Regions from separate parts of the Streptomyces sp. NPDC005574 genome, predicted to be linked through region 1. Evidence: riboswitches for the same ligand, from Rfam matches in the RefSeq annotation. Region 1 holds a riboswitch; each other region holds the start of a gene.
What was found. Region 1 has a riboswitch for cobalamin ahead of ABZT03_RS03365 (ribonucleoside-diphosphate reductase subunit alpha). Riboswitches for the same ligand answer to the same signal wherever they lie in the genome.
Positions count from the first base shown of each region.

Region 2: linked by a shared signal. The riboswitch ahead of ABZT03_RS01520 (HoxN/HupN/NixA family nickel/cobalt transporter) and the one ahead of ABZT03_RS03365 (ribonucleoside-diphosphate reductase subunit alpha) in region 1 are both predicted to bind cobalamin.
Region 3: linked by a shared signal. The riboswitch ahead of ABZT03_RS08880 (CbtB-domain containing protein) and the one ahead of ABZT03_RS03365 (ribonucleoside-diphosphate reductase subunit alpha) in region 1 are both predicted to bind cobalamin.

Region 1 is NZ_JBEXCW010000003.1:99,319-106,769, forward strand. It holds gene ABZT03_RS03365 (ribonucleoside-diphosphate reductase subunit alpha) at 1-1,930, opposite strand, end outside; cobalamin riboswitch at 2,050-2,214, opposite strand; gene mctP (monocarboxylate uptake permease MctP) at 2,340-3,968, opposite strand; gene ABZT03_RS03375 (DUF3311 domain-containing protein) at 3,965-4,228, opposite strand; gene ABZT03_RS03380 (GntR family transcriptional regulator) at 4,363-5,127, opposite strand; gene ABZT03_RS03385 (extracellular solute-binding protein) at 5,531-6,814, shown strand; gene ABZT03_RS03390 (sugar ABC transporter permease) at 6,888-7,451, shown strand, end outside.
Region 2 is NZ_JBEXCW010000001.1:319,998-327,448, reverse strand. It holds gene ABZT03_RS01540 (DUF4142 domain-containing protein) at 148-843, shown strand; gene ABZT03_RS01535 (glycoside hydrolase family 13 protein) at 867-2,528, opposite strand; gene ABZT03_RS01530 (LAETG motif-containing sortase-dependent surface protein) at 2,816-3,736, shown strand; gene ABZT03_RS01525 (metalloregulator ArsR/SmtB family transcription factor) at 3,817-4,167, opposite strand; cobalamin riboswitch at 4,247-4,489, shown strand; gene ABZT03_RS01520 (HoxN/HupN/NixA family nickel/cobalt transporter) at 4,517-5,623, shown strand; gene ABZT03_RS01515 (nucleoside hydrolase) at 5,651-6,613, opposite strand; gene ABZT03_RS01510 (hypothetical protein) at 6,866-7,451, shown strand, end outside.
Region 3 is NZ_JBEXCW010000008.1:146,135-153,585, reverse strand. It holds gene ABZT03_RS08905 (AraC family transcriptional regulator) at 1-799, opposite strand, end outside; gene ABZT03_RS08900 (hypothetical protein) at 1,346-1,747, shown strand; gene ABZT03_RS08895 (glycoside hydrolase family 15 protein) at 1,784-3,622, opposite strand; gene ABZT03_RS08890 (VOC family protein) at 3,720-4,208, opposite strand; gene ABZT03_RS08885 (histidine phosphatase family protein) at 4,339-5,004, opposite strand; cobalamin riboswitch at 5,125-5,267, shown strand; gene ABZT03_RS08880 (CbtB-domain containing protein) at 5,302-5,523, shown strand; gene ABZT03_RS08875 (CbtA family protein) at 5,549-6,313, shown strand; gene ABZT03_RS08870 (GNAT family N-acetyltransferase) at 6,410-6,910, opposite strand; gene ABZT03_RS08865 (hypothetical protein) at 7,155-7,376, shown strand.

The sequences.
Region 1 (7,451 bases):
GGAGGAACTCGCCGGACAGGGTCTCGCGCTTGAAGAGGTTGGAGACCTGCGGCTCGATGCACTCGTACACGCCGGCGATCGAGGCGATGGTGGCGGTGGGCGCGATCGCGAGCAGCAGCGAGTTGCGCATGCCGACGGCCGCGATCCGCTCGCGCAGGGCCGCCCAGCGCTCCGGCCAGGTGAACTCCGCGTCGAAGTGGTCGGGGTGCAGCACCCCCCGGGCGGTACGGGTCTTGTCCCAGGCCGGCAGCGGGCCGTTGCGCTCGGCGAGGTCGGCGGAGGCCTCGTAGGCGGCGAGCATGACGCGTTCGGCGATGCGCGTGGACAGCGCCTTCGCGGCCGGCGAGTCGAAGGGCAGGCGCAGCTGGAAGAAGACGTCCTGGAGGCCCATGACGCCCAGGCCGACGGGCCGCCACCTGGCGTTGGAACGGCCGGCCTGCTCGGTCGGGTAGAAGTTGATGTCGACGACCCGGTCGAGGAAGGTGACGGCCGTGCGGACCGTCGCGTCCAGTCGTTCCCAGTCGACGTCCTGGGCCGCCGGGTCCACGAACGCGCCCAGGTTGACCGACCCGAGGTTGCAGACCGCGGTCTCCCCGTCGTCCGTGACCTCCAGGATCTCGGTGCAGAGGTTGGAGGAGTGGACGACACTGCCGGGTTCGGCCGTCTGGTTGGCGGTGCGGTTGGCCGCGTCCTTGAAGGTCATCCAGCCGTTGCCGGTCTGCGCGAGGGTGCGCATCATGCGGCCGTACAGGTCGCGGGCCGGCAGGGTGCGGCGCGCCAGGCCCGCGGCCTCCGCCCGGCGGTAGGCGGCGTCGAACTCCGCGCCCCACAGGTCGACGAGTTCCGGCACGTCGGCGGGGGAGAACAGCGACCACTGGCCGTCGGCGTCGACCCGGCGCATGAACTCGTCCGGGATCCAGTGCGCGAGGTTGAGGTTGTGCGTACGGCGGGCGTCCTCGCCGGTGTTGTCGCGCAGTTCCAGGAACTCCTCGATGTCGGAGTGCCAGGTCTCCAGGTAGACGGCGGCGGCGCCCTTGCGCCGGCCCCCCTGGTTCACGGCGGCGACCGAGGCGTCCAGGGTCTTGAGGAACGGGACGATGCCGTTGGAGTGCCCGTTGGTGCCCCGGATCAGTGAACCGCGGGCGCGGATGCGGGAGTAGGACAGGCCGATGCCGCCGGCGTGCTTGGAGAGGCGGGCGACCTGGTGGTAGCGGTCGTAGATGGAGTCCAGTTCGTCCAGCGGGGAGTCGAGGAGGTAGCAGGACGACATCTGGGGGTGCCGGGTGCCGGAGTTGAAGAGGGTGGGGGAGGAGGGAAGGTAGTCGAGACGGCTCATGAGCCGGTAGAGCGCGGCCACTTCGTCCAGCGAGCGGGTGCTGTCGTCCTCCGCGAGGCCGCTGGCGACCCGCAGCATGAAGTGCTGGGGTGTCTCGACGACCTGACGGGTGATCGGGTGCCGGAGCAGGTAGCGGCTGTGCAGGGTGCGCAGGCCGAAGTAGCCGAAGCGGTCGTCGGCACCGGCGTCGATCAGGGCGTCGAGGCGGTCGGCGTGGACGCGGACGAACTCGGCGGTGCGGTCGGCGAGAAGCCCCTCGCGGTGTCCGACCGCGACGGACTCGGTGAACGTCGTGACGCCCTGCGAGGCGGCTTCGGCGGCGATGCCCAGGGTCAGCAGCCGGGCGGCCAGCTTCGAGTAGGCGGGGTCCTCGGAGATGAGTCCGGCCGCGGCCTCGGTCGCCAGCTCCCGCAGTTCCGCCGTGTCCGCCCGCGCGGACCGGCCGCGCAGGGCGGCGGCGGCGACCCGGCCCGGGTCGGCGTCGGGGAGGTCGGCGGTCAGCGCGGTCAGGGTCCGCAGCAGCGCGGCTCCGGGACCGTCGTCGGCCACGGGGTCGGCTGTCGCTGAGGCCGGTTCGGCTGGCGCGATGGTCACGTGGGGCTCTCCCTCGCTCGGCACGGGGCCTTGCGGAAGGGGGCAGCTCGCGAGCGCGCGCGGCGTCGCGTCCACCGGCCCATTCCACGAGGCCCGGACGTCCTGGCAGCCCGGCCGGACGGCCGGGAGCCACTGTCGGCAGGTCCTCGGACTCGAGCTCGTACGCGGATATGCGCGCATGAGTACACCGTTGCGGGACAGTTCCGGATTCGCACCGGATTCCCCTGCGGCGACAGCGAGCATGAGCATACATCTTGTGCCGGGCCGCAGTTGCACCCCCAGATGTTGTGCCGTGTCGGCTTCGGAGCGTGTCCGGGCGTCCACGGGAGGAGTGCGGGGGAGAGGCCGGGGAGACGGCTGCGGGCCGCCGGAGACGCTCCGGCGGCCCGCTGTCGCACAGGTCCTCGGGTCAGTGCGCGGTGCCCGCCGTGGCCGGCGGAAGCTCCACCTGTACGCCCGGGTCGCCCGCGTCCGCCGTGTAGTCCTGCGGCCGGGTCTCGTCGATGCCGTCGGGGGCCTTCGCCGCCTTCAGTACGAAGGTGAGGACCACCGTGACGACGACGTTCAGCACGAACGCCGTCAGGCCGATGTAGCCGATCTCCCCGATGCCGGGGATCTCCTTGGCCGAGCCGCCGAAGTGCTTCTGCGTGGGGGAGGCGACGCCGTACGCGGCGAAGGTGCCGTAGACCATGCCGACCGCCCAGCCGGCCAGCAGTGCCCAGCGGTGGAACCAGCGGGTGAACAGGCCGCCCACCAGCGCCGGGAAGGTCTGGAGGATCCAGATGCCGCCCAGCAGCTGGAAGTTGATCGCCACCGTCTTGTCCATGGTCAGCACGAAGACCAGCGCGCCCACCTTCACCAGGAGGGAGACCAGCTTGGAGACCTTGGTCTCCTGCGCGGGTGTCGCGTCGGGCCGGATGAAGTCCTTGTAGATGTTGCGGGTGAACAGGTTCGCGGCCGCGATCGACATGATCGCCGCCGGGACGAGCGCGCCGATCCCGATCGCCGCGAAGGCGACGCCCGCGAACCAGTCCGGGAACATGTCCTCGAACAGCTGCGGGATCGCCAACTGCCCGTTGGTGACCTTGACTCCGGCCGCGATCGCCATGAAGCCGAGCAGGGCCAGCAGGCCGAGCATCAGCGAGTACAGCGGCAGGATCGTGGTGTTGCGCCGGATCACCTCACGGCTGCGTGAGGAGAGCGTCGCGGTGATCGAGTGCGGGTACATGAACAGGGCGAGGGCGGAGCCCAGCGCCAGGGTGGCGTACGTCCACTGTCCCGCCTCGGCCGGGACCAGCGCCCCGCGCGGCTTGCCGGTCGCCGGGTTGGTCTGGCTGAACGCGTCGGCCGCCTTGGCGAAGATGTCGTCGAAGCCGCCCAGTTTGATCGGGATGTAGATGATCGCCACCGCGATGACGAGGTAGATCAGCCCGTCCTTCACGAAAGCGATCAGCGCGGGCGCCCGCAGCCCCGACGAGTAGGTGTAGGCGGCCAGTACGCCGAAGGCGATCAGCAGCGGCAGGTCCTTCACGAACCAGTTGGTGTTCTCCCCGCCGCCCACGCCCATCACGTCCAGCACGGCCTGGATGCCGACCAGTTGGAGCGCGATGTACGGCATCGTCGCCAGGATGCCGGTGACGGCCACCGCCAGCGACAGGCCCTTGGAGCCGAACCGGCCGCGCACGAAGTCCGAGGTGGTGACGTATCCGTGCTTGTGCGAGACCGACCACAGGCGCGGCAGGAAGGTGAAGATCAGCGGGTACACCAGGATCGTGTACGGGACGGCGAAGAAGCCCGCCGCGCCGGCCGCGTAGATCGCCGCGGGCACCGCGACGAAGGTGTACGCCGTGTAGAGGTCGCCGCCGAGCAGGAACCAGGTGACCCAGGTGCCGAACGACCGTCCGCCCAGGCCCCATTCGTCGAGGCTGTGCTCGTTCTCCGCCTTGCGCCAGCGCGCGGCGAGGAAGCCCATGGCCGTGACGGCCAGGAAGAAGAAGATGAAGACGCCGAGCGCGACGCCGTTGACTCCGTCGTTCACGTCGACGCACCTCCGCTCCGTGCGGCGCGGGCGCGCTGGTCACGGCGCCACAGCGCGTACGCGGTCATCGTCAGGGCCGTGGAGATGAGCACCCACAGCATCTGGTACCAGTAGAAGAACGGGATCCCGATGAACGCCGGGTCCGTCCTGGCGTACGAACCGATCCACAGCATCGCGAGGAACGGCGCCGCGAGGCACAGCGCGATGACCACGCGGACCGGTGTCACCACCGGTGGTCTTGCTTCGGGCACATCGGACATGGCGGCTCCGTCCCCTCACTGATCACCTGGGCAATGCGCAGGCAATGTAGGCGACGGCGCGACGACTGCGAAAGCCCCCGTCCGGATATCGACGCGACATCCTCACCTGGCCCGACGGGAGGCGGGGGACCCTCCTAGTCCTGCGGACGCTTCAGCCTGGCCACGAACTTGTAGCGGTCGCCCCGGTACACCGAGCGCACCCACTCCACGGGCTGGCCGGTCCGGTCCAGCGAGTGCCGGGACAGCATCAGCATCGGCAGGCCCACGTCGGTGCCGAGCAGGCCGGCCTCGCGCGGGGTGGCCAGCGAGGTCTCGATGGTCTCCTCGGCCTCGGCGAGGTGGACGTCGTAGACCTCGGCGAGCGCGGTGTAGAGGGAGGTGTACTTCACGAGGCTGCGGCGCAGCGCCGGGAAGCGCTTGGCCGACAGGTGGGTCGTCTCGATGGCCATCGGCTCGCCGTTGGCCATGCGCAGCCGCTCGATGCGCAGCACCCGGCCGCCGGCCGTGATGTCGAGCAGGTCGGCGAGCCGGTCGTCGGCGGTGATGTAGCCGATGTCCAGGAGCTGGGAGGTGGGTTCGAGGCCCTGAGCGCGCATGTCCTCGGTGTACGAGGTGAGTTGGAGCGCCTGGGAGACCTTCGGTTTGGCGACGAAGGTGCCCTTGCCCTGGATGCGTTCGAGCCGGCCCTCCACGACGAGTTCCTGCAGCGCCTGGCGCACGGTCGTGCGGGAGGTGTCGAACTCGGCGGCCAGGGTGCGCTCGGGCGGGACGGGCGTGCCGGGCGACTGCGTCTCCGTCATGTCCAGCAGATGCTTCTTGAGGCGGTAGTACTTGGGCACGCGCGCGGTACGGACGGTCGCCCCACCCTCGTTCTCCGCACTGCTGACCTCGGTGCTCATGCTCCGCCTTCCCGGCTCCGGACGCCGAAACGACCGACGTCCGTCGGCCACGGCTCACATCGTGGCACGGTCCGGGCGGGTTGGCCCCACACGCTCCGTGATCCCCTCTGTATACCGTCGGCGCCGTTGTTGGTCTAGTCCACCGCGCCGGGTCCGAGGCTGTGGTACAGCGGCGGTGGTCCGTCCGATTGGTCGCTTGCGCAATGAAAGGTCCCTGCATATCTCGGTCGCATCACGGACCTCCGGAGCCCGCTTGAACACCCTTGACACGCCTATTGGTCTGGGCCAAGCTCCCCCTACTGGTCTACACCATTGGTCCAGTCCCGGCTTCATGGGCGGTACGTGCTTTGGCTGGCACCGCGGGGAGGCAGGGGGGTTCGTGGGCATCCCTGAGGAGGGTGGCGTGAAGCGCAAGCTGATAGTCGCGATCGGTATCGCGGGCATGATGGTCTCCATCGCGGCGTGCGGGGACGACAGCAGCGGGAGTTCGGACAAGAGCGGCGCGGACGCCAAGGAGCTGACCGTCTGGCTCACCGTGGACGCCCAGAACAACTGGCCGGAACTGGTGAAGGCCGCCGACGCCGCCGTGCAGAAGAAGCACCCCGGCGTCAAGATCAACCACGAGTACTACGGCTGGCCGGACAAGAACACCAAGCTCGACGCGGTGCTCGCCACCGACAAGGCCCCCGACGTGGTCGAGATGGGCAACACCGAGATGCTCGGCTACATGGTCAAGGGAGCCTTCGCCCCCCTCGACACGGCGAAGTTCGACAACTCCTCCGCCTGGCTGGACGGCCTCAAGGCCTCGGTGACCTACGGCGGCAAGACCTACGGCGTCCCCTACTACGCCGGTGGCCGCGTGGCCAACTGGCGCAAGGACCTCTTCGCCTCGGCCGGCGTCAAGTCCACCCCGAAGACGTACGCCGAACTGACCTCCGCCCTGGACAAGGTCCAGAAGAAGGAGGGCAAGAAGTTCAGCGCCTGGTACCAGCCCACCCGTGACTGGTACGCGGCCATGTCCTTCGTCTACGACGCCGGCGGCTCCATCGCCAAGGAGGAGGGCGGCCAGTGGAAGGCCAACCTCTCCTCGCCCGAGTCCGTCAAGGGCCTCACCGAGTTCAAGAACGTCGTCGACAAGTACATGCACGGCGACAAGACCAAGGACGAGTCGGACCGTTACATCGTCTACGGCCAGGGCAAGTCCGGCATGATCTTCGGCGCGGCCTGGGAGGGCGCGACCTCCGAGGACCCGAAGAACGACAAGACCGGCAAGCTCAAGGGCAACCTCGAGAACTTCGTGATGCCCGGCCCGTCCGGCAAGAACCTCCCCGTCTTCCTCGGCGGCAGCGACCTCGCCGTCCCGGTGAAGTCGAAGGCTCAGGCCCTCGCCGCCGAGTGGATCAACGCGTTCACCGGTCCCGCCGGCCAGAAGGGCCTGATCGGCAAGGGCAACCTGCCCAACAACAAGACCGACCTCGCGACCCTCAAGAACGACCCCGCGACCGCGGTCCCGGCCACCGCGGCCGAGTCCAACTGGTTCGTCCCGATGGCACCGGGCTGGGGCCAGGTCGAGAAGGCCCAGGTCCTGCAGACGATGCTGCAGGAGATCGGCACCGGCAAGAAGTCGGTCGAGGACGCCGCCAAGGAGGCGGACACCGCGATCGACAAGGTCATCAACACCAAGTGACCTGGAACGGGGCCCCGTCGACAGCGGGGCCCCGCTTTCCGTACGACCTGAGGGACCGCTGAGGAGCGCGCGGATGAGTGCCGCAGACACGACCACTGCCAAAGTGCCGCCGACGCGGCCGTCGCCACCACCACCGGCCGTCACCGAGAAGCCACCGGGCAGGCGGAGCCGGGGGGCCGCCGGCACCCCGTGGCTGCTGCTCGCCCCCTGTCTGCTGATCCTGGCGCTCGTCCTCGGCTATCCGCTGGTCCGCCTGGTCACCCTCTCGTTCCAGAAGTTCGGACAGTCCCAGCTGTGGGGCTTCCAGCCGGCCGAGTCGGTCGGGTTCGACAACTTCAGCAAGGTGCTGGACGACAGCGAGTTCTGGCAGGTCGTGGTCCGCACGATCGTCTTCGCCGCCGGCTCGGTGATCTTCACCATGGTGATCGGGATGCTGGTGGCGCTGCTGCTGCAGCGCGTCTCCGGCTGGGTCAAGACCCTCATCAACATCGCGCTGGTGGCCAGTTGGGGCATGCCGATCATCGTCGCCACCACGGTCTTCAAGTGGCTGTTCGACGCCGACTACGGCATCCTCAACGCGCTCCTCAGCAAGCTGCCCGGCGTCGACATGATCGGCCACAACTGGTTCGCCAGCGGC
Region 2 (7,451 bases), on a different contig from region 1:
ACCATCCGGCCTCACTCTTTACCAATTCAAAAGGTTTCCGGTGGCGCCGCCTCCGTATTTCCCTGCGTCCGACCCGCTCCACGGCGGGACCGCCACGAGGCAGGAGGCATGGTGCGCTTTTCGCGGAACGCGACGGGAACGATCTTCGTGGGCGGTGCCTTGGGCCTGACCCTCGCCGCGCTCGCCTATCCGTCGATGCTGGGCCTCAGTACGGTCTCGAGCGCGCCGGACCGGATCATCGCCCAGACGCAGTGGGGGCCGCTGACGGAGTCCGACCGCGACTTCGTGGTCAAGGTGCGCGCGGCCGGCCTGTGGGAGTACCCGGTGGGCCAGATCGGCCTGCAGAAGGGGACCACCAAGGGGGTCCTCACGGCGAGCCGGCACCTGATCGACGGGCACGCCGGGCTGGACGCCACCTGTCGCAAGATCGCCCCCATGCTGAACATCACGCTCCCCAACGTGGCGAGCCCGCAGCAGCAGGGCTTCGTGTCGCAGTTGAGCGCGGACACCGGCAAGCAGTTCGACATCGACTTCGCCAACATCCTGCGCGTCACGCACGGGTCGATCTTCAACGGGATCGCGAAGATCCGTTCCACCACCAAGAACTCCCTGGTGCGGGCGCTGGCCGACCAGGCCAACCAGACCGTTCTGGACCACATGACGGTCATGGAGAAGACCGGTCTGGTCAACTTCGACCAGGCGCTCTTCACGCAGACCACCCCGCCGAAGCTGCCCAAGTCGGACCTGACGCCGCCGGTCCCGCCGGCCGGTCAGCCGGAGGTCGTCCTCACCCCGCCGGCGAACAGCACCTCGACCCCGCAGCCGCTGCCGACCGTGGGGTGACGGCCGGTCCCCGCGGGCCCCGGCTAACCGCCGAGCCACACGGTCGTGTCCGGGCCCAGGAGGCCGCCCTCCAGCGGCCCGCTGGCCAGCAGCACCTCCCCGGCCGGCAGCGGGACCGCCTCGTCCGACAGGTTCGCCGCACAGCGCCAGCCCTCGTGCCGGGCGAACCGCAGGAGTCCGGGCGGGGCGTCGTCCGCCCAGGTCAGCGTCTCCCCACCGAGCAGCTTGCGGCGCAGCTTCAGGGCCGTGCGGTAGAGCTCCAGCGTCGAGCCCTCGACCCCGTCCTGGGCCTCGACGGCGTACGCCGCGAAGCTCTCCGGCTGCGGCAGCCAGGCGGCGCCCGCCCCGAAGCCGTACGACGGCCCCGTGCGCGTCCACGGCAGCGGCACCCGGCAGCCGTCGCGCCCCTTGCGGACCCGGCCCGTCTGCTCCCAGATCGGGTCCTGGAGGACCTCGACGGGCAGGTCGGCGACCTCGGGCAGACCGAGTTCCTCGCCCTGGTAGACGTACGCCGATCCGGGCAGCGCCAGCATCAGCAGGGTGGCCGCGCGGGCCCGGCGCAGGCCCGCCACCGGGTCGACGGCGGGGGCGTGGCCGCCGGACAGCAGCCAGGCGTTGTCGTCGGTGCCCGGCGGGAGCATCAGACGGGAGGCGTGCCGGACGACGTCGTGGTTGGACAGGACCCAGGTGGCCGACGCCCCGGCCGACGCGGCCGTGGCCAGCGAGTCGGTGATCACCTGGCGCAGTTCGGCCGCGTCCCAGCCCGCCTGGAGGTACTCGAAGTTGAAGGCCTGGCCGAGTTCGTCGGGCCGGGCGTACAGCGCGCGCCGGGCGCCCGGCACCCATGCCTCGGCGACCGCGGCGCGGGGCGGGCGGTAGGTGTCGAAGACGGTCCGCCAGTCGCGGTAGATCTCGTGCACCTCGTCCCGGTCGTAGAAGGGGTGCGTGCCGGGCGGGAGGGTGGCGAGCGCGGCCTCGCCGGCGCTCTCCGCGGCGGCGAGGTCGCGCAGCGGCTCGCCGAGGTCCTTGGCCAGGGCGTGCGCGACGTCGACGCGGAAGCCGTCGACCCCGCGGTCGGACCAGAACCGCAGGGTGGTCCGGAAGTCGGCGCGGATCTCCTCGTTGTCCCAGTTCAGGTCGGGCTGCTGGGGGGCGAACAGGTGCAGGTACCACTGTCCGTCCGGCACCCGGCGCCAGGCGCTGCCGCCGAACACGGACTGCCAGTTCGTGGGCGGCAGCTCACCGTGCGTGCCGCGGCCGTCGCGGAAGACGTACCGGTCGCGGGCGGCGGAGCCGGGCCCGGCCCGCAGGGCCTCCTGGAACCAGGCGTGCTGGTGCGAGGTGTGGTTCGGCACCAGGTCGACGATCACCTTCAGGCCCAGCCGGTGGGCCTCGGCGCCCATCGCGGCGAAGTCGTCGAGGGTGCCCAGGCGCGGGTCGACGTCGCGGTGGTCGGCGACGTCGTAGCCGCCGTCGGCGAGCTCCGAGGGGTAGAAGGGGCTGAGCCACAGCGCGTCGACGCCGAGCGCGGCAAGGTGGGTCAGGCGCCCGGTGACACCCCGGAGGTCGCCGAGCCCGTCGCCGTCGGCGTCGGCGAAGCTGCGCGGGTAGACCTGGTAGACGACGGCCTGCCGCCACCAGTCGGGGTCCTTGCCGGAGAGGTCGGGCGTGGTGCGAACGGTCACGCGTGTTCCTCCGTGCCGGGTAGGGGCGGATGCCGGGCGGGCGATATCAAGAATCCTGTCCACTTGGCCGGAAAAGTGAACATCCGGCCTGCCTCCCCACTGCCCGGAGCGAGCTGTTCCCTATGTGGGGGAATGGTGATGGCCGGCTCAACCCCCTTTGTGTCGGCGCAGGTTGACAGCCCTGAGCCGGGAGATCCACGATGTCCGCACGCTGTGGCGCATGTGACCTATGAGCCCAGTGTTTCTTCGGGTTATTCACCCCCCGCACACGCCAAGATGGGATACGCATGTCCATAGCGAGACGTGTCACCGTGCGCCGCCTGCTGGGGACGGGCGCCGCGACGCTCGCCCTCTGTACCGCCTCCGTCGCCGCCGCCTCCGGCGCCTTCGCCACCGGCACGCCCGGCGGTGACGGCTGGAGGTCCGCCGACGGCTACCGGCCGGGTTCGGGCGCGGGCACGATCACGGAGACCGACCGCTGCCAGTTCTCGCTGGACGGCTCGAACTTCTACGACTCCGTGAAGGTCGACGACCAGAACCTGCGGCCCACCGACGACGGCAAGGTCCACATCAAGGTCCGTACCGCCGGGGACGCCACCACCTGCACCGCCTCCCTGGCGTCCTACCTCGCCCACGGGTCCAGCTTCCGCACCTCCGGCGAACAGGTCTTCGTCGACTTCGACAGCGTGACGGTCGAGCCGGGCCGGACCGAGTCCCTCGACATCGCCGTGCCGGACGCGGGCTGCTTCGCGCAGATCGACCTGTACCGGGGCGCGGTGAAGTTCGACGGCCAACTCGACGCGAAGGACGGCTTCGACCACGGCGACCTGCCCAAGGGCCCCGACCACCCGGTCATCAAGGACAAGCTGATCGCGGCCTGGAACGGCGGCACGAAGGACTGCACGACGGCCCCGTCCCAGACGCCGTCCACGCCGACGCCGACCCCGGCGGCCCCGGGATCCTCCGAGCCCTCGCAGCCCGCGCGGGAGTCCACGCCGCCGGCCGACGAGACGCCGTCGAGCGGGGGCGACACCCCGGTGCCCGCCACCACCGCGCCGGCCACCACGCCCGACGGTGGCGGCGGTGACCTCGCCGAGACCGGTGCGAGCAGCACGACGGGGCCGATCGCGATCGGGGCGGCGGTCCTGCTCGCCGGCGGCGCGGGTCTGGTGATCGCGACGCGTCGGCGTCGGAGCACGGGTGCGTGAACCCTTCCAGGGGGCTCGGCCCCCTGGACCCCGGCTCCTCGGACGCGGGAGGGGCTGAAGGTCACGCGCGCGGCTGAGAACTAGGGGGCGGCCTGGTCGAGCAGGGTGGCGACTGTCGCGTCGACCAGCCGGTAGCGCACGATCCGGCCCTCCTTCTCGCCCTCGACGACCCCCGCCGCCCGCAGCAGCCTGAGCGCCTGCGAGACGGCGGGGTCGTTCATCCCCGTCGCGATCGCGAGGTCGGACACGGCGAGCGGTCCGGTGCGGTGCAGGGCCAGCAGCAGGGCGAGCCGCCGGGGCTCCCCGAGCAGCGCGAAGCGGTCGGCCCAGGCGCGGACATGGCCGGGTTCACCGATGGCGGCGATGGCGTCGCACACCCGGTGGCCGTCGATGGTGCGCCGGTCCGCGCGGTCGGCCGGGACGAGATGCATGGCGCCATCCTCGCAGGCCCGCCATGTGATCTTCCATACCTGCGCAGGTGCGCAGCTATGCAGCGGAGCGCCCGCCGCCCTACGGTGGTCGGGCCGTGGTGCTCGGGAATCCGGTGACGACCCCTCAAAGGTCCATGCCGGAGCGGCCCTCGCCACTGTGATCGGGGAGTTTCCGGCCCACCGTCCCGCGAGGGACAGCCACTGGTCGCCGCAGGGTGACCGGGAAGGCGGGCCGGCGGCGCAGACCCTCCTACGCTCCCGGCTTCGGTCGGGCGGGAGGTACCCGTAAGCCAGGAGACCGGCCACGGCATCTCACGAAGTGATCCACGAGGTGCTGGAGCGTGACCGCATGACCCTGCCCGAGCCTGCCCAGGCGTCCGGACCCGCGTCCTTCAGGTGGCGCCGGGAGGACACCGTCAAGACCGCCGGCCTGCTGACGGCCGTGGCCGTCCTGCACGTCGTCGCCTTCGGGATCCTGTTCCTGCTGGTGGTGCCGGAGCACTACGAGGTCGGCACCAGGGCGTTCGGCGTCGGCCTCGGCGTCACCGCCTACACCCTCGGCATGCGGCACGCCTTCGACGCCGACCACATCGCCGCCATCGACAACACCACCCGCAAGCTGATGGCCGACGGCAAGCGGCCGGTGTCGGTGGGCTTCTGGTTCGCGCTCGGCCACTCCAGCGTGGTGGTCCTGCTCGCCGCGCTGATCGCGGGCGGCACCCAGCTCGCCGGCCGGGTCATGAACGAGGGCTCGCGCACCCACCAGGCCCTCGGCTTCATGGGGACGACGATCTCGGGGACGTTCCTCTACCTGATCGCCGCCCTCAACCTGGTCGCCCTGCTCGGCATCCTGAAGGTCTTCAGGGCGATGCGCGCGGGCACCTACGACGAGCGGGAGCTCGAACAGCACCTGGATTCGCGGGGGTTCATGAACCGCATCCTGGGCCGGCTCACCAGATCCATCACCCGCCCCGGGCAGATGTTCCCGCTCGGTTTCCTCTTCGGTCTGGGCTTCGACACCGCCACCGAGGTCACGCTGATGGTGATGGCCGGCTCGGGCGCGGCGGCCGGCCTGCCCTGGTACGCGATCCTGTGCCTGCCGCTGCTGTTCGCCGCCGGAATGAGCCTGTTCGACACCCTCGACGGCACCTTCATGAACTTCGCCTACCAGTGGGCCTTCTCCAACCCCGTGCGCAAGGTGTTCTACAACCTGACCATCACCGGGCTGTCCATCGCCGTCGCGTTCTTCATCGGCACCATCGAACTGGTCGGCGTCCTGCACGAGAAGCTCGACCTGCGCGACGACCTCAGCGGCTGGATCGCCGGCCTCGACCTGGACAACGTCGGCTACGTCATCGTCGGCCTGTTCGTCGTGGTGTGGGCGGCGGCCGTGACGTACTGGAAGGTCGCCAAGGTGGAGCAGCGCTGGGCGGTACGGCCGGCGGACGGCAGCTGAGCCCGGCCGGGCCGCCCCGGTCGTGGCCTACGGGCCCTCGACCGTCGTCAGCCACAGCTTCACGTACCGCTCCACGTCCACGCCGAGGCCGACGTCCACCAGGGTCTGTTCCCGTACGCCCTCGTGGATCTCGGACTCGCCGGGGCGCGGACGGCGGTCGACGAGGGTCTGGCCGCGGGTCGGGCCCGGGGCCAGCGCGACCTCCACCGGCAGGCGTTCGGTGGTCAGCCCCGCCGGGTCGACGACGGCGCACACCGCGCCCGCGTCGCCGAGACCACCCGTCGGGGTGGGGTCGCCGGAGGTGGCCGGGTCGCGGTGGGCGAGCAGCTCACCGGCCAGCCGCAGCCGGGGTTCGGCGCTCGCGCGCAGCCGCTGCACGTCCCCGGCCGGGACCAGGACCCGCTGGAACACGTCGAGGCCGTACATGGTGATCGGCACCCCCGCGGTGAGCAGGACGGCGGCCGCCTCCGGGTCGTGCCACACGTTGAACTCGGCGACCGGGGTGGCGTTCCCGGTCGCGACCGCGCCACCCATGAACACGATCCGCTCGATGTTGCGCACCACCTCCGGATGCGTCCTGAGCAGCAGCGCGATGTTCGTCAGCGGGGCCGTCGGGATGAGGGTGACCGGACGCGGGCAGGCGAGGATCTCGCGGCGCAGCAGCGTCACCGCGTCCACGTCCACCGGCACGCGGGTCGGCGCGGGCAGCCCGAGGTCGCCCATGCCGTCCTGCCCGTGCACGTGCCGGGCCGTGCGCACCGGCTCGATCAGCGGGCGCTCGGCGCCTCGCGCGACCGGGATGCCGGGGGCGCCTGCCTGCTCCAGCACGGTCAGGGTGTTGCGTACGACGCCGTCCACGTCGGTGTTCCCGGCCACGCAGGTGATCGCCCGCACGTCGAGTCCGGGGTGGCGGACGGCGAACAGCAGGGCGAGGGCGTCGTCGACACCGGTGTCGCAGTCGATGATCACCGGGATGGGCTGACCGTTCACGGCGGGGCTCCTGTTCCTACGACCGTCCCAGCACGGGCTCTACGGGAGCGACCTTACGCAGCCCGGCGGGCTCCCCGTGGTCCGCGCGGGGGCGCGGGCGGGCGTCCGGGCCGGGCGGGGGCCCGCGCCGGTAACCCGGACGGACCGTCGCGCTGGTGGCGGAAGCGGCGCGGTGGTGCTGTGGGAACACCCGTACCGGATCTTCGCCGCGCGCAGGAGGCCCCCGATGACCCGTCCGCAGGAGGCCCCTCGATGACCCGCCCCCCGGCCCGCCGTCTCCTCGTGGGCGCCTCGGCCCTGTGCCTCGCCGGTCTGCCGGTGCTCACCGCCTGCTCGGCGGGGGCCACCGCCCCGCCCACGGCCCGCCGCTCCCCCGCCGCCTCGCCCTCCCCGTCCGCCGCCGCGCTCACCACGGCGCAGGCCGAGGCCGCGCTGGTCACCGCCGCGGATCTGGGGGAGCCCTGGGAGCCGACGCAGGGCGCCGCGACCTGGCGGGACACGCTGCTCAAGGCGAAGGCCGACCCGCCCGACTGCGGGCGGCTGCTCGACGCCGTCTACACCGAGGAGGTGTTCGGCCCCGAGACCGCCGTCCACGCGGTCGCCGGCCTCGACGACGCCATGGACCAGGCCCAGTTGCGCTACCAGGTCCTCGCCCACGACCCGGCGGACGTGGACCGCACCCTGGCCTGGCTGCGCTCGCTGCCGGGCAGGTGCGGGCAGTTCACGGCCGCGTCGGCCGGGGGTGCCGTGCAGGGGGCGCGGGTGGCCGACGCGGCGCTGCCGGCCGTCGGGGACGCCCGGGAGGGTCTGCGGATCACGCTGGCCGGCGAGAGCGCCG
Region 3 (7,451 bases), on a different contig from region 1:
TGCAGGCCGCGACCGTCTCGCCGGGCGACTCCTGCTGGAAGATGCGGTGCAGGTAGCTGACGGAGATGTGGTGGGCCGCGGCGATCATGGGCGGCGACAGCTCCCGATCGTGCAGATGGCGCCGGATGAACGTCCGCACACCCTCCACCGTGACCACCCGGCGCGTCTCCTGGGGCAGCGCGGTCTCCGCGTCGAGCAGCCGGCCGAACCAGGCGGACAGCAGGTCGAGGACGACCGTGCCCAGGCGGGGCGCGTCGGAGGGCGTGAGGGTGTCGGCCTGCCGGTCCAGGCCGACGAGGAAGTCCGTCAGCAGCGCGCCGACGCCGTCCCGGCCCGGCAGCCGCCGGCCCAGCAACTCCCGCACCCGGTGCGGCGGCAGGGGCAGCAGCGCCTTGGGGAAGTCGACCGCCACCCCCTTCACCGGACGGCGTTCACGGTCGTCCGTCGAGCGCAGGTCGTACGGCTGTGAGCTCTCGGCCAGGTGCAGGTCACGCGGGCCGAACGTGTCGGTCCGGCCGGCGTGGTCGAGAGCCAGCCGTCCTTCGAGCAGCAGCGTCAGGTGATACGTCTCGGGATCGGACTGGCGCACCATGCGTGTGTTCCGCCTGTACCGCGACGGCAGGAACGACGCCGACCACACCGCCACCGGCCCCAGCTCCATCAGCCGGTACTCCGCCCAGAAGTCGGCGGCGTGCGCGCTGGCGATGTCACTGGAGCGGGTCTGGCCGATCACTTCCCACCAGGAGTCGAACCGGTGCTCCGCAGGTATGTCCGCTGTTCGGAACACCGTCCCGATCATTGAGTTCATCCCCGATTCACGCGCCGACAGCCTCCTCCGCATCCTTCCACGCGGAGATCATCCGCATTCCGTCGGGTGCGTCACGCCGGGTCCGCCCGGCTGTCAACGGGGGAGGGGGAGCAGGGGCGGTCCCCCCGCCCGCCGGTCAGGCGGCGTACTGGTGGGTGGGGTAGGTCGGACATCCCGCGTCGCCGCCCTGATGGCCGCGGCCCGGGCCCACCGCGACGCCCGCCCGGCGGCCTGACCCGGACCGCCCGCCGGCGCCCTCGCCGACCGACCGGGCCCGCCGGCTCGCCGCCGAACAGTCCCGCCGCCGACCGCCGACCGCCGACCGCCGACCGCCGACCGGCGACCGGTGCCCGTGCGGGCAATGAGTGAGATGCCGCTTCGACCGTGGAGGCGTAGCGTCGGATTGGACGTTCGGATTGGACATCGCGAGACAGGCGCACCTCATCGGACGTCGCCGACCCGGTCATCGCGGCCTTCCCGCGCTGAGCAGCGACCGATCGGCAACCGAGTGAAGAACATGGGAAGCGAGGCAGGCAGATGACTGCCATACATCCGTCTCGTAGGTCCGCGTCGCAGGCGTGGGCTACGGGCCTGACGGCGTTCGCCGCCGTCATGCTGTCACTCGCCGGCGTGCTCGCGGTCTTCCGCGGCATCATGGCGATCGCGAACGACGACGTGTTCGTCAGCACCCCCAACTACGTCTTCCAGTTCGACCTCACCGGCTGGGGCTGGATCCATCTCGCGCTCGGCGTGGTCGCCCTGGGCGTCAGCGTGGGACTGTTCCGGGAGGCGATGTGGGCGCGCGTCGCGGGTGTGGCCATCGCCGCGTTCGTCATCATCGCGAACTTCCTCTCCCTCCCGTACTACCCGGTGTGGTCCGTCATCATGATCGCGATGTCCGCGTTCGTGATCTGGGCCCTGTGCGTCGTCCGCGACTAGCTCCTTCGAGTGGGGCCTGCTTCCTCGGATCCGTCCTCATCGCCCGTCGATGGCCGTATCCAGGGTGATGGCCGCGTCGATCAGCGCGAGATGCGTGAACGCCTGCGGAAAGTTGCCCAGTTGGCGTCCTGTGGGGTCGATCTCCTCGGAGTACAGGCCCAGATGGTTGGCGTACCCCATCATCTTCTCGAACACCAGGCGCGCCTTGTCGGTGCGTCCCGCGCGGGCCAGCGCGTCGACGTACATGAAGGTGCACAGCGAGAACGTGCCCTCCGAGCCGCGAAGGCCGTCGGGGGAGGCCCCGGGGTCGTAGCGGTAGACCAGGCTGTCGCTGACGAGTTCCTCCTCCATGGCGTCGAGCGTCGAGATCCACATCGGATCGTCGGGCGTGACGAAGCCGACCGTCGCCATCCGCAGCAGCGACGAGTCGAGCACGTCACTGCCGTAGTGCTGGACGAACGCCTGACGGTTTCCGCTCCATCCCCTGCTGAGGACCTGGCGGTAGATGTCGTCGCGTGCGGCGAGCCAGCGCGCGGCCGCTGCGGGCCGCCCGTTCGCCTCGGCGAGCCGCAGCGCGCGGTCGAAGGCCACCCAGGACATGACACGGCCGTAGGTGAAGTGCTTGCGGCCGCCGCGGGTCTCCCACAGTCCTTCCCCGGCCTGGTCCCAGTGGTCGGCCAGCCAGTCCAGGTCGGTCAGCAGCGACGTCCAGCCGTGGTGCCCCAGCCGGATTCCGTGCCGGTGCGCGAAGTACATGCTGTCCAGCGCCTCGCCGTAGATGTCCAACTGGAGTTGCGTGGCGGCGCCGTTGCCGATCCGTACCGGCGACGAACCCGCGTAGCCCTCCCAGTGGTCGAGGAGTTGCTCCTCCAAATCCGAGGAGCCGTCGACCCTGTACATGATGTTCAGCGGTCCGGAGTCGCCGTCGCTGCCCGCCCGTTCCTTCACCCGCGCCGCCAGCCACACGAGGAACCGCTTGGCCTCCTCGGTGAAGCCGAGCCCCAGCAGCGCGTACACGGAGAAGGAGGCGTCGCGGATCCAGGTGAAGCGGTAGTCCCAGTTGCGCTCCCCGCCCAACTGCTCGGGCAGCGCCGCCGTCGGCGCGGCCACCAGGGCACCGCTCGGGGCGTAGGTCATCAGCTTCAGCGTGATCGCGGACCGTTCCACCGTCTCGCGCCAGCGCCCCGAGTACTGCGACTGCGCGAGCCACGCGCGCCAGAAGCCGACGCTCTGCTCGAACATGCCCTGGTACTCGCTGAGACGGACCTCGCGGGGCGGCCCCTCGGCCCCCCACTCCAGGACCAGACCGCGCTGTTGTCCCGCCTGGAGGGTCAGGGTGAAGTGCAGGTCCTGCTGCCGGTCCAGGAGCAGGTCCAGCAGCCGGTCGTCCTCCGGCTCGCGCACCGGGTGCACGGTCAGCCGCGTACCGTCGTCCGCCGCGAACACCGCGCCGTGCTCGCTGAGATGCAGCCGGTGGTCATGGCGGCCGTAGTCGAACCGGGGGGCCACCTCGATGTCGAAGGTCATGGTCCCCCGCACACAGCGGACCATGCGCACCAGCCGGTGCCGGGGCGTGGCCGTCGTGCCCGTCACGGGCATGAAGTCGAGGACCTCCCCGGCGCCCGCCTCGGTCATGAACCGGGTGACCAGGATCGCCGTGTCCGGGAGGTACATCTGCTTCGTCGCGTACGATCCGCTCCTCGGCCGGACGGTGCAGTGCCCGCCCTTGTCCTTGTCCAGCAGCGCGCCGAACACGCGGGGCGAGTCGAAGCGGGGGAGGCACAGCCAGTCGACGGTCCCGTCCGTCGTGACCAGTGCGGCGGTCTGCAGGTCACCGAGCAGGCCGTGGTTCTCGATCAGCGGGTAGTCCTGCATCGGGCGAGCCCCTCTCGGTCGCCGGCGACCCGGATGCCCCCCGTTCGGCCCATTCAGCCTAGGACGAAGATCCTCGTTCGGCGCGGCGGGAGGTTCCTCACGGCGCGGGCGTCGCGAGGCGGCGGCGGAGTTCGTCCTCCGCGACCTCCTCCTTGTGGGTCAGGAACACCCACACGTGCCCCGAGGGGTCCTTGAGGACGGCGGTGCGGTCGCCGTGGAACATGTCCTGCGGCGGCTGGAGGATCTCGGCACCCGCGGCGGCGGCGCGCTCCGCGAGGCCGTCGACGTCCGGCACGAAGACGTGCAGCGCGACGGACGTGCTGCCGCCGAGGGCGGTCGGTGGGGCGAAGGGGGACGCCTCCGGCCCGTCCGGGCCGGCGTCGCCCAGCATCAGGACCGACCGCCCGACGGTGACCTCGGCGTGCAGGATCCCGCCGCCGGGAGCATCGAGCCTGAAGTCCTCGCGGGCGCCGAACGCCCGCCGGTAGAAGTCGATCGCCGAGGCCGCGTCGTCGACCATGATGTGCGGGACGACGGAGTAGCGGTAGCGGTCGGGGATGTCGGCGCGCACTGAGTCCTCGGCCATGACGAACCTCCCTGCTCGGACCGCCGGTCTGCTCCCGCGGCACTGCGGGCACGCTACGAACTCAAGCCCGGTTGAGGTCAATCGCGGCAGCACACCGCGGCCCACCCGGCGAGGCCGCTCGGCCCTGACATCAGGCGCCCGGTCCCTCTCGCGGGGGCTTCCGCCGCCGACAGGGGGTCGGCTCGGGCGGCTGCATCGCGTCCGCCCGCCGGGCCTCGCCCACCCCCGGCGCGCCCAGGGGCTCCCCGATCCGCACGTTCCAGCGTCCCGCACGCCCGCTGACCGTGACCGCGGTCAACGGCGGTACGTCGACGCGCCAGAACGCCGGCTCGGGCGCCCCGAGGATCCGTACCACGACGGCTCGTACGATCTCCGGCTCCACCACCGCCACCGTGCGGCCCGCGGCCTCCGCGGCGGACCCCAGCCACGCCGTCACGCGGTCGCACAACTCCCGTACCGACTCACCGCCGTGCGGGGCGGCGGACGGGTCGGTCATCCAGCTCACCAGCGCCTCCGGCTCCTGCGCGCCGACCTCGCCGAGGGTGCGGCCCTGCCAGCGGCCCACGCGGAGCCCGGCCAGATCCGGCACGGCAGAGGCGTCCAGGCCGAGGGCCGACGCCGTCTGCGCGCAGCGCACGGTGGGGGAGGCCACCGCGCGGTCTGGGCGGCGGAAGGCGCCCTCGGCCGAGCGGGCCCGGGCCGCCCCGGCCTCGTCGAGCGGGCAGCCGTCGTCGAAACGCGCCTCGCGCAGCGACCGGCTGACGGCGGGTGAGATCAACGTCACTCGGCTTGTCATGTGCCTGCTCTCATGGTCAACAAAGCGTTCGCCGCACGGAATTGCCGGCCCCCGAACGCGGCCGGCACGCCCCCGGTGGCGCCACGCGCCCTTGGCCGCACCCCCGCGACGCGGTACGTTCTCGAAGATATCGACGACGGTACTGCGGAAGCCGGTGGGAATCCGGCACGGTCGCGCCACTGTGAGTCCGGTACCGGCCGCCCCGACACGGGGTGGCGGACGCCGGGCGAGTCAGACCCGTGGCCGTCGTCCTGTGCACCACCGAGCCGGGACGCGAGTTCCCCAGGAGGTCCTGCCATGGCGCAGTCCACCGTCCAGCCCAGCGCTGCCCCCACCACCCTCCCCGCCAAACTGCCGATCGGCGCGATCGCGCCCTGGGCGGTCTTCTTCGGCGTCCTCATGCTGGTGCTCCTCTACTTCGTCGGCGCCGAGCAGGGCGCCACCTCCGTGGTGAGCGGTGAGAACGTCCACGAGTGGGTGCACGACGCCCGCCACCTCCTCGGCTTCCCCTGCCACTGACGGCCGAGCCGGAGCGCATCAGCCCATGAACTCGGCAACCGTCAGAAACCTCCTGGTCCGCGGCATGCTGGCGGGCCTCGCCGCCGGCCTGCTCGCCCTCGTCGTCGCCTACTTCCTGGGCGAGCCCCGCGTGGACTCGGCCATCGCCTACGAGGAGGCGCACTCCCACGAGCACGGCATGGAAGCCGTCAGCCGTTCCATGCAGTCCACCGGCGGCCTGAGCACCGGAGTACTGCTCTACGGCGTCGCGTTCGGCGGCATCGCCGCCCTCGCGTACTGCTTCGCGCTCGGCCGGATCGGCCGCTTCGGGCCGCGCGCGAGCGCGCTGCTCCTGGCCGCCGCGGGGCTGGTCGCGGTCTACGTCGTACCGTTCCTCAAGTACCCGGCCAACCCGCCGTCCGTCGGCGACCCGGACACCATCGGGAAGCGCACCACGCTGTACTTCCTGATGATGCTGCTCAGTGTGCTGCTGGCCGTCGCCACCGTCATCCTCGGCAAGCGGCTCGCACCACGCCTCGGCACCTGGAACGCGACCCTGTCCGCGGGCGCGTTCTTCGGCCTCGCCGTCGGACTCGCGTACGCGTTCCTGCCGGCGGTCAACGAAGTCCCCAACGACTTCTCGGCGACGTTGCTGTGGCAGTTCCGTCTCGCGGCACTCGCCATCCAGCTGACCCTGTGGACCGCCTTCGGGCTGCTCTTCGGCGTACTCGCGGAACGCGTCCTGTCGCCCGGGGCCACGGTCCCCGCGGCCGAGGGCACGGGAACGCGAGCCGCTCGCGTACCGCACTGAGGCATCCTCCGCCGAGGCGGACACCGTGGTCCGGCCCGGCACACCCCGTGCGGGACCGGACCGAGGTGTTTTCCGGTGCTCTGCGACGGGCCGGGCCTACGGCCGGAGCGCGAGATCGCGCTGATACCAGGTGCCCTGCTTACCGCCGAGGTCGGCCGGCTCTGCGGGACCGACCGGGACGAACTCGGCCTTGACCAGCACTTTTCGGGACGCGACATTGTCGCGGGCGGTGGCCGCCCGCAGCGTGCGCAACCCGTGCTGCGCCGCCGCCAGCCGGCACAGTTCCCGCACGGTCGCGGTCGCCACGCCACGACCGGCGACGTGCTGCGCGACCCGGTAACCGAGTACGGCGGTGCCGTCCTCGAGGTCGTACAGATTGAACCGGCCCAGCACCGAGCCGTCCCCGGCGACGAGCACGTGGAAGGCGCAGACGCCGGCCTCCTGCTCGGCCAGCAGGGCGCCGAACCGGTCGGTGAACTGGTCGAAGAACTCGTCGCCGCGGTCGGAGACGGAGGCGGCGAAGTAGCCGCGGTTCGCCAGCTCGAAGGCCAGGACCGCCGGGGCATGGCCGGCATGCAGCCGCTTCAGCTCGGGCACCGCCCCACTTTATCCGGGGGGTGCGCTGGGGCCGACTGGGTTTCCGCGCCGGCCGACAGGCGCCTGCGGCGGAGCCGGGCCCGCTCGCGGTGCTGTGCCTGGTCGCCTGGAAGGTACCCGTCACCGGCGACGAGGGCGGCTGGACCGCCGCCTGGTACACCGTCGGCTTCCTCGCGGTCGCGGCGGTCTCCGCGACGCTCGTCACGGGCTCGAACTCTGCCGCGACGGAGGCCCCGCACGGCTTTTGTCCCTGTCTCCGCTCACCTGGACGGGCCGCAGCCTCAGCTACGGCATGTACTTGTGGCACTACCCGATCGTGCGCCTGCCGGCCTCCTTCGGCGTGCGGGACGCCCGCCTGTCGGCCACGGTCGTACCGGCCACCGCCATGGCCCTCTTGTCCTACGCCGTCATCGAGGCCCCCTCCAACGCCGAGCCCGCGGCCCGCGAGTGTCACGATCTACCCTGACCACCGCACCGGGAGCGGGCACGGCAAGCGAAGCCGCTACGGCGGACACGTGCGGCAAGTCGGCGTAGGCGGCGC